Regions from separate parts of the Paenibacillus sp. NPDC058071 genome, predicted to be linked through region 2. Evidence: riboswitches for the same ligand, from Rfam matches in the RefSeq annotation. Region 2 holds a riboswitch; the other holds the start of a gene.

Region 1 (3,403 bases), on a different contig from region 2:
AATGCTGGAGCGATCCGGCAATGTGAAAATCTATGAGCTTGCGGAACGGCTCGGAATGGGCAGCGATCCGAAATATTTTAGCAATTTGTTTAAAAAATATACGGGCTGTACGCCGCAGGAATACAAAACGCGCATCGTTGCTGAACGAGGCAAAGAGCAGTAATGGGATGACGACGATTGGAGAGGTACCGCCGCCTTCGTCGGACTTGCCCGTTATATGCGAAAATGCGTCACGGCACGCTCCTAGTCGCATTTTCGCATATAGTCCCAAAGCGATTGCTCAGATAAAATAGAGCTGAGCAAGGTTTCATTAAAGGGAAACGGCGGGTGAAGGATGAGATGAATTTTGCGAAGCTGACAGCTTATTTGGATACGTTTTATAACGAGAAGAACATTCCCGGCACAGGCGTGGCTATGTATTATAAACATCAGCCTGTTTATGAGCACTATACCGGTTTTTCGGATGTAGAGAGTCAAGTGCCGTTTAGCGGCGACAGCATCTTTCGATTGTATTCTGCGACCAAGGTTGTGACCTGTACAGCTTTACTGCAATTATTTGAGCAGGGAAAATTTAAGCTCACCGATCCTTTGTATGAGTATATCCCGGAGTATAAGCATATGCTTGTCCGGCATACGCTGCCGGATGGGACGGAGGAACTGCGTCCTGCACAAAATCCTATTACAATTGAGCATTTGTTTACGATGACAGCGGGAATCGAATCGTATACTACGGATGCCGTTCGCCGTGTCGTTGCCGAGAGCAATGGCGAAGGCTCGACGCTGGCCGTCATTAAGGCGGTAGCGCAGGAGCCGCTTGCTTTCGAGCCGGGCTCGCATTTTAAATATACGATTTGTCACGATGTGCTTGGCGCGTTGCTTGAGGTTATAACCGGCCAAACGCTCGGGCAGTATTTGCAGGACAACATTTTTGATCCGCTCGGGATGAAGAATACCTCTTTCCAGCTAAAGGACGAGAGCCGTTTTTGCAAGCTGTACAATCATTTTAATGCACAGACGCATACGGCGGAGAGCATAGGAGAGAGCTTCTTGCTGCAACCGGGCAGAGCTTATGAGAACGGCGGAGGCGGCTTGTTTTCGACTGTGCCGGACTATATTTTGTTTGCGGAGACGCTGTGCAATTATGGTCTTGCGCCTAACGGCGAACGCATATTACGACCGGAAACGGTAAATGCGATGCGCAGCCCCCGTTTATCGCCTATTGCTCAGCAGGACTTTGAGAGATTCGGCGGGCCAAGCAAATATGGCTACAGCTACGGTCTCGGTGTTAGAACCTTAGTAAACCGGGAGAATAATAACTCGCTGAGCGCTAACGGAGAGTTCGGCTGGGACGGGGCTAGAGGCTGCTACGTGGTCATTGACCCGGAAGCGGAAGTAACGCTGTTTTACGCGCAGCAGGAGAACGGCTCTCCTTGGTACACTTGGCATGGGACGGTGCGGAACTACGCTTATGCGAGTATTTGGTAGGTTAGCGTAATCGGGCAACCGAGTCGTTCATGTTATTGTGTATCGAGAAAAACGGCTATTGAAATTGTCAGACTATTCGGTTACAATATTTTCAATTTCAGGTATGCGTAACTGGCGAAAACGTAGATCACTACGGGGGAGCGCATATTTCATAGCAGCCGTTCGCCTGGGCAAAGTATTTGGTCATTCCGATCAAATACTTTTTTATTTTTAAGGAGCGGATCGTGATGAGTCGAGCTAAGTGCAGAAACGTTGCAGTTCTCGTGTATGAAGGGGTCGATACATTGGATTTGGCAGGGCCGTTTGATGTGTTCGCGGTGTCCAGCCAATGGGGAAAGGATTTTCATGTGTACACGGTTGGCGAGAAAAAAGGGCCGGTAAACACAGTTAGCGGCTTAACACTGACTGCTAAATATGGCTTTGACGATTGCCCGGCCCCTGATATTTTGATCGTGCCTGGCGGCTTAGGCGCCCGTACCGAAATAAACAATGAGACGTTAACCGCTTGGATTCGCCGCATGGCAGACAGCGCCGAGCTTGTCCTGTCGGTTTGCACGGGAGCGCTTCTGTTGGCCAAAGCGGATATCTTGAACGGAATGAAAGTGACGACCAATCGTTTTGCCATGGATCTATTACGCTCAGCAGCGCCCTCGGATGCAACAGTCATTGAGGACGTCAGATATGTAGATAACGGGAAAATCATCTTGTCCGCAGGCATTACCGCCGGGTTCGATGCCGCGCTTCATGCCGTTGCTAGACTTCATGGGGAACAGCGAGCCGTGGAAACGGCTGAGAGGCTGGAGTATCGTTGGCTGGAAAGGCTGGAAATAAGAAAAGCCCAGATTGAAGACTGGCCTACTCTGCAACGTTTATACCAAGAGGCGGCTCAATGGATACACGATTCGAAAGGATTCAGGCAATGGCGCAAAGAGGCTTTTACGCAGCAGTACTTGGAGAGATTCATTCGCGATCATGAGGTGTTTGTTGCTTTACGCAAGGCCAACTAGTTGGCTGTTTCTCGGTTCATTGGGAGTATGAGGAGATTTGGGGAGAGCAGTATCATGACGATGCCGGCTATGATCATCGTTTGGCTGTATCTCGCAAGTATAGCGGACAAGGAATTGGCAGCAGGCTGCTGGCTTGGGCCAAGGTTTACATCAGAGAGAAGGGAAAAGGTTGGCTAAGGCTGGATTGCATGGCGGGCAATCCGACATTAAACCAATACTACCTCGCTCAGGGATTGAGCAAGCGGGGAAGATTCGACGGCGAAGGCTGGAGCGCAAACCTCTATGAGATCGAGATTAATGAAGAGTAATGTCACAATCGACGGGTTCGGTTGTTATATAGATATAAGAATAGAAAGGAGCGGTGAAGAATCGAACCAGAGCTCACATGCGAATCTACAGATGAAGAGTTGATGCGCGACGTTAGAGACGGGCAGATCGAGTCGTACGCAGTGCTGATTAGAAGGTATCAGCAGCGGTTATACGTGTATTGCTATCATTTGCTGATGCAGCGGGAAGAAGCCGAGGATGCGGTACAGGATGTGCTTATTAAAGGATATGAGAAGCTGTCGCAGATGTCCTACAGTCAATCCTTTTCTGCTTGGCTATATAAGATCGCGTATCATCATTGCTTGAACTTGCTCAGGAAACGGAAAAGGACGGAGCTGCTAACCAGGTTGCTCAAACCGCTCGGGTACAATGATGCTGAAGAGGGCTACGCCGTTGCGAGAAGAAAGGAAGTTTTGGCGCAGAGCGAAATAGCGTTGGGACGGCTAACGATTGCCGAGCGCTCGCTGATTGTGCTCAGAGTGGTGGAGGGAAAATCGTATGAAGAGATTGGACAAGCTTTTCCCCAGTCGCCTGCAGCATTGCGTAAAAAAGTGGAACGGGCTAAATCAAAGCTTAAAAAAATC
Region 2 (3,403 bases):
CGACGAACGGCTGTCCGCCTATGAAGCCGATATTGTGCTCGCTTTTGGAAGTGAACAAAAGCTGGAGCAAGCGGCTCATCGGCTGTACGGAGCGCTTCGCCGGTTCGATGCCGAAGGGGTGTCGTGCATTTGGGCCGAAGGCTGCGATGAGACGGGGATCGGACAAGCGCTCATGAACCGGCTTGCTAAAGCCGCTGGTCATCGAATCATTCGCGTTTAGTTTGTTTGTATGTTTGTCTCCTTGTCCGCATATGTTGGGGTAGAGGGCGGGACAAGGAGGGGTATCGGAGTGGAAGCCAGCTTGCATGCGGGTCAATGGATTACGCTGCTCATTATGGCGGCAGCGCTCGGCATGGACGCTTTTTCGCTGGGCATCGGCATTGGTTTGAGAGGAATAAGACTGCTTCATATTTTAAAGCTGAGCTCGATTATTGCATTATTTCATGTTCTGATGCCGCTTGCGGGCATTTTTGCCGGACAGTTCGTCAGCGGTTTGCTCGGGCATGTAGCGACCACAGCCGCCGGCGTGCTGCTTGTGCTGCTTGGAGGCCATATGATATACAGCTCTTTCAAAGGCGGAGTGGTTCAAGGATTCGACTATCGTTCGTCCTGGGGAACGCTGTTGTTTGCCCTTAGCGTCAGTATCGACTCCTTCTCCGTTGGCGTCACGCTGGGTATGTTCTCGGCTGATTTGCTGCTTACGGTCGTGCTTTTTGGGATTGCGGGCGGTCTTATGTCTATCCTTGGCTTGCTGCTTGGACGCAAAGTGAGCCGTAATCTGGGCGAGTACGGCGAGGCGCTGGGAGGAGCCATATTGTTTGTATTCGGCATATTGTTTATCATATGATCATCATAGAATAACTTTCGGAAAGGGGAATGCAGCTTGAAACGCATCTTGTTCGTATGTACCGGCAATACTTGCCGCTCTCCCATGGCGGAAGCGATGCTGAGGGAGCTTGCGGCGCGCAACGGCGTGTCACTTGAGGTTCGTTCGGCCGGCGTATCGACGGTGAACGGGTTGCCGGTATCCCCTCATGCGGCGGAAACGCTGCGGCGGAAAGGAATTGCGCATACGGGTCAGTCGCAATCGCTTACCGGCGATGCGATCGGTTGGGCAGATCTCATTCTGACCATGACTTCCGGTCATAAAAGAGGACTGCTGCAGTGGTTCCCGCAGGCGGTGGAAAAAACCCATACGCTTATGGAATACGTCAATCAGGACGAAACCGTCATTGAGCATATTCACGAACTGGAACAACTGTACAGCGAAATGCATGTGAAGCAGGCGCTCGGCCAGCAGCTGTCGGCTGCGGAGAGGAGCCGATTGCTTGCGCTGGAGCGGGAAATTCCGAGCTTTGATATTGCCGATCCCTACGGCGGTCCATTAGATCTGTACCGGTCCTGTGCGAACGAAATCGAACGGGCCTTGCTTAAGCTTTTAGACAAGCTGAGGCAGGAATGAATTGGGCTTGGAAAAAACGGTTAAATGATTGATTTTACCGTCCGAATCAGCTATGATTAGGACACAAAGAAGGATTCCGGTGTAACTGGCGACGGAAGTGGGTAACCACGGTGGAGCATCGGAACATACGGCCGGTCGCCTGGGCAAAGAGCAGCATGCTGATGAAGCATGTCATGCTCTTTTTTTGTCTTCATGCTGCGTACGGTCTTGCCGAATGCTCGTTGTCCCGTTTTCATTATCGGAGACTAGCGGGTATGGCCGTTCCGCCTTGTTTCGATCATTTATGCTTGAAACGCCGGAATTAGGTATAATAGCAAAGATGAAGGTATCATCTGCCCTACGAAATACCATACCTTTTAGGAGGATTCCAACATGAAAATTGCAATCGGCGCCGATCACGGAGGCTATCGCCTCAAGGATGAAATCGTTCCTTTTCTCTTATCGCTCGGCCATGAAGTTGAAGATCTGGGCTGTGATTGCGCCCAATCGGTCGATTATCCGGATTACGCGCTGCCGGTAGCTGAGAGAGTGGCAAGCGGTCAAGCTGAACGCGGCATTCTCATCTGCGGAACGGGCATCGGCATGTCGATCGCCGCGAATAAAGTAAAAGGCATTCGCTGCGCGCTTGTTCACGATATGTTTACGGCTCAAGCCACACGCGATCATAACGATACGAACGTACTAGCTCTTGGCGAGCGGGTTATCGGCCCCGGCCTGGCGCTTGAAATTGTGCGCATTTGGCTGGAAACGCCGTTCTCCAACGGTGAGCGGCACGTGAACCGCATTGGCAAAGTGACGCAGATTGAAGAGCAGTACGCAGAGCGCGCTTAGCTGTCGCAAGGAAGGGAGCGAACCGTATGGTCCAGGACAATCTTGAAGCGATTGCAGGGCAAGTCGAGCGGATCGTTCGCGAGCTGGCGCAGGCGGGTGGCCTAAGTAAGGGCCAGCTGCTTGTAATTGGCACCAGCACAAGCGAGGTGCTCGGAGAGCGGATCGGTACGTCGGGTACGCTTGAAATCGCGGAACAAATTTATCGCGGCGTCGAGTCGGCGCGCGGCGACATCGGTTTTTATCCAATCTATCAATGCTGTGAGCATCTCAACCGCGCGCTCGTCATTGAGCGGGAGGCGGCGCTAAAGTACGGCCTCGACGAGGTGGCGGCGGTGCCCGTTCCGAAAGCGGGCGGCTCGATGGCAGCTTACGCCTTCCGTCATTTGCAAGAGGCGGTGCTGGTTGAAACGGTTGCCGCGCATGCCGGCGTCGATATCGGGGATACGTTCATCGGCATGCATCTGCGGCGGGTAGCAGTGCCGGTTCGTCCGACCGTCCGTTCGATAGGCTCGGCACACGTGACAATGGCCTATACAAGGCCGAAATTGATCGGCGGAGTCAGAGCTGTATACGAGCTGGAATCGGAAGGCGGCGGCCCGGCGTCAGAGCAGTCGCCGGGAACATGCGGTTAGACCGCAACGCTTTAACGCTTTTAAGTATACATCTAATGAAGAAACACATTTTTTAATTACATTCTGGGAGGCAGCAAACCATGGAAAATCTACGTCAGCAAGACCCTGAAGTATTGAAGGCAATGGGGCTGGAATTGCAGCGCCAGCGCGACAACATCGAACTGATTGCATCTGAAAACATCGTCTCCGAAGCCGTTATCGAAGCACTGGGCTCCGTTCTCACGAACAAATATGCCGAAGGCTACCCGGGCAAACGCTTCTACGGCGGCTGTGAGCATGTCGACATCGTTGAAGACATCGCTCGCGATCGCGCGAAAGAAATTTTCGGTGCTGAGCATGCGAACGTACAGCCTCACTCCGGCGCACAAGCGAACATGGCTGTCTACTTGGCTGTTTTGAAGCCTGGCGACACAGTGCTTGGCATGAACCTGGCGCACGGCGGTCACTTGACGCATGGCAGCCCGGTTAACGCATCCGG

Evidence for each region. A riboswitch is a leader RNA that binds a small molecule or an ion and turns the genes downstream of it on or off. The one in region 2 is predicted to bind ZMP and ZTP.
Region 1: it holds a riboswitch for ZMP and ZTP, as region 2 does, so the genes downstream of both, ACFVTB_RS05085 (DJ-1/PfpI family protein) here and rpiB (ribose 5-phosphate isomerase B) in region 2, are expected to answer to the same signal.

What each region holds. Positions count from the first base shown of each region.
Region 1 is NZ_JBHVSK010000002.1:512,817-516,219, reverse strand. It holds gene ACFVTB_RS05095 (response regulator) at 1-163, shown strand, start outside; gene ACFVTB_RS05090 (serine hydrolase domain-containing protein) at 340-1,485, shown strand; ZMP/ZTP riboswitch at 1,583-1,664, shown strand; gene ACFVTB_RS05085 (DJ-1/PfpI family protein) at 1,713-2,492, shown strand; partial or broken gene ACFVTB_RS05080 (GNAT family N-acetyltransferase) at 2,528-2,665, shown strand; gene ACFVTB_RS05075 (RNA polymerase sigma factor) at 2,903-3,403, shown strand, end outside.
Region 2 is NZ_JBHVSK010000004.1:431,685-435,087, forward strand. It holds gene ACFVTB_RS09605 (L-threonylcarbamoyladenylate synthase) at 1-220, shown strand, start outside; gene ACFVTB_RS09610 (manganese efflux pump MntP) at 335-847, shown strand; gene ACFVTB_RS09615 (low molecular weight protein arginine phosphatase) at 884-1,462, shown strand; ZMP/ZTP riboswitch at 1,534-1,614, shown strand; gene rpiB (ribose 5-phosphate isomerase B) at 1,835-2,293, shown strand; gene ACFVTB_RS09625 (TIGR01440 family protein) at 2,320-2,925, shown strand; gene ACFVTB_RS09630 (serine hydroxymethyltransferase) at 3,006-3,403, shown strand, end outside.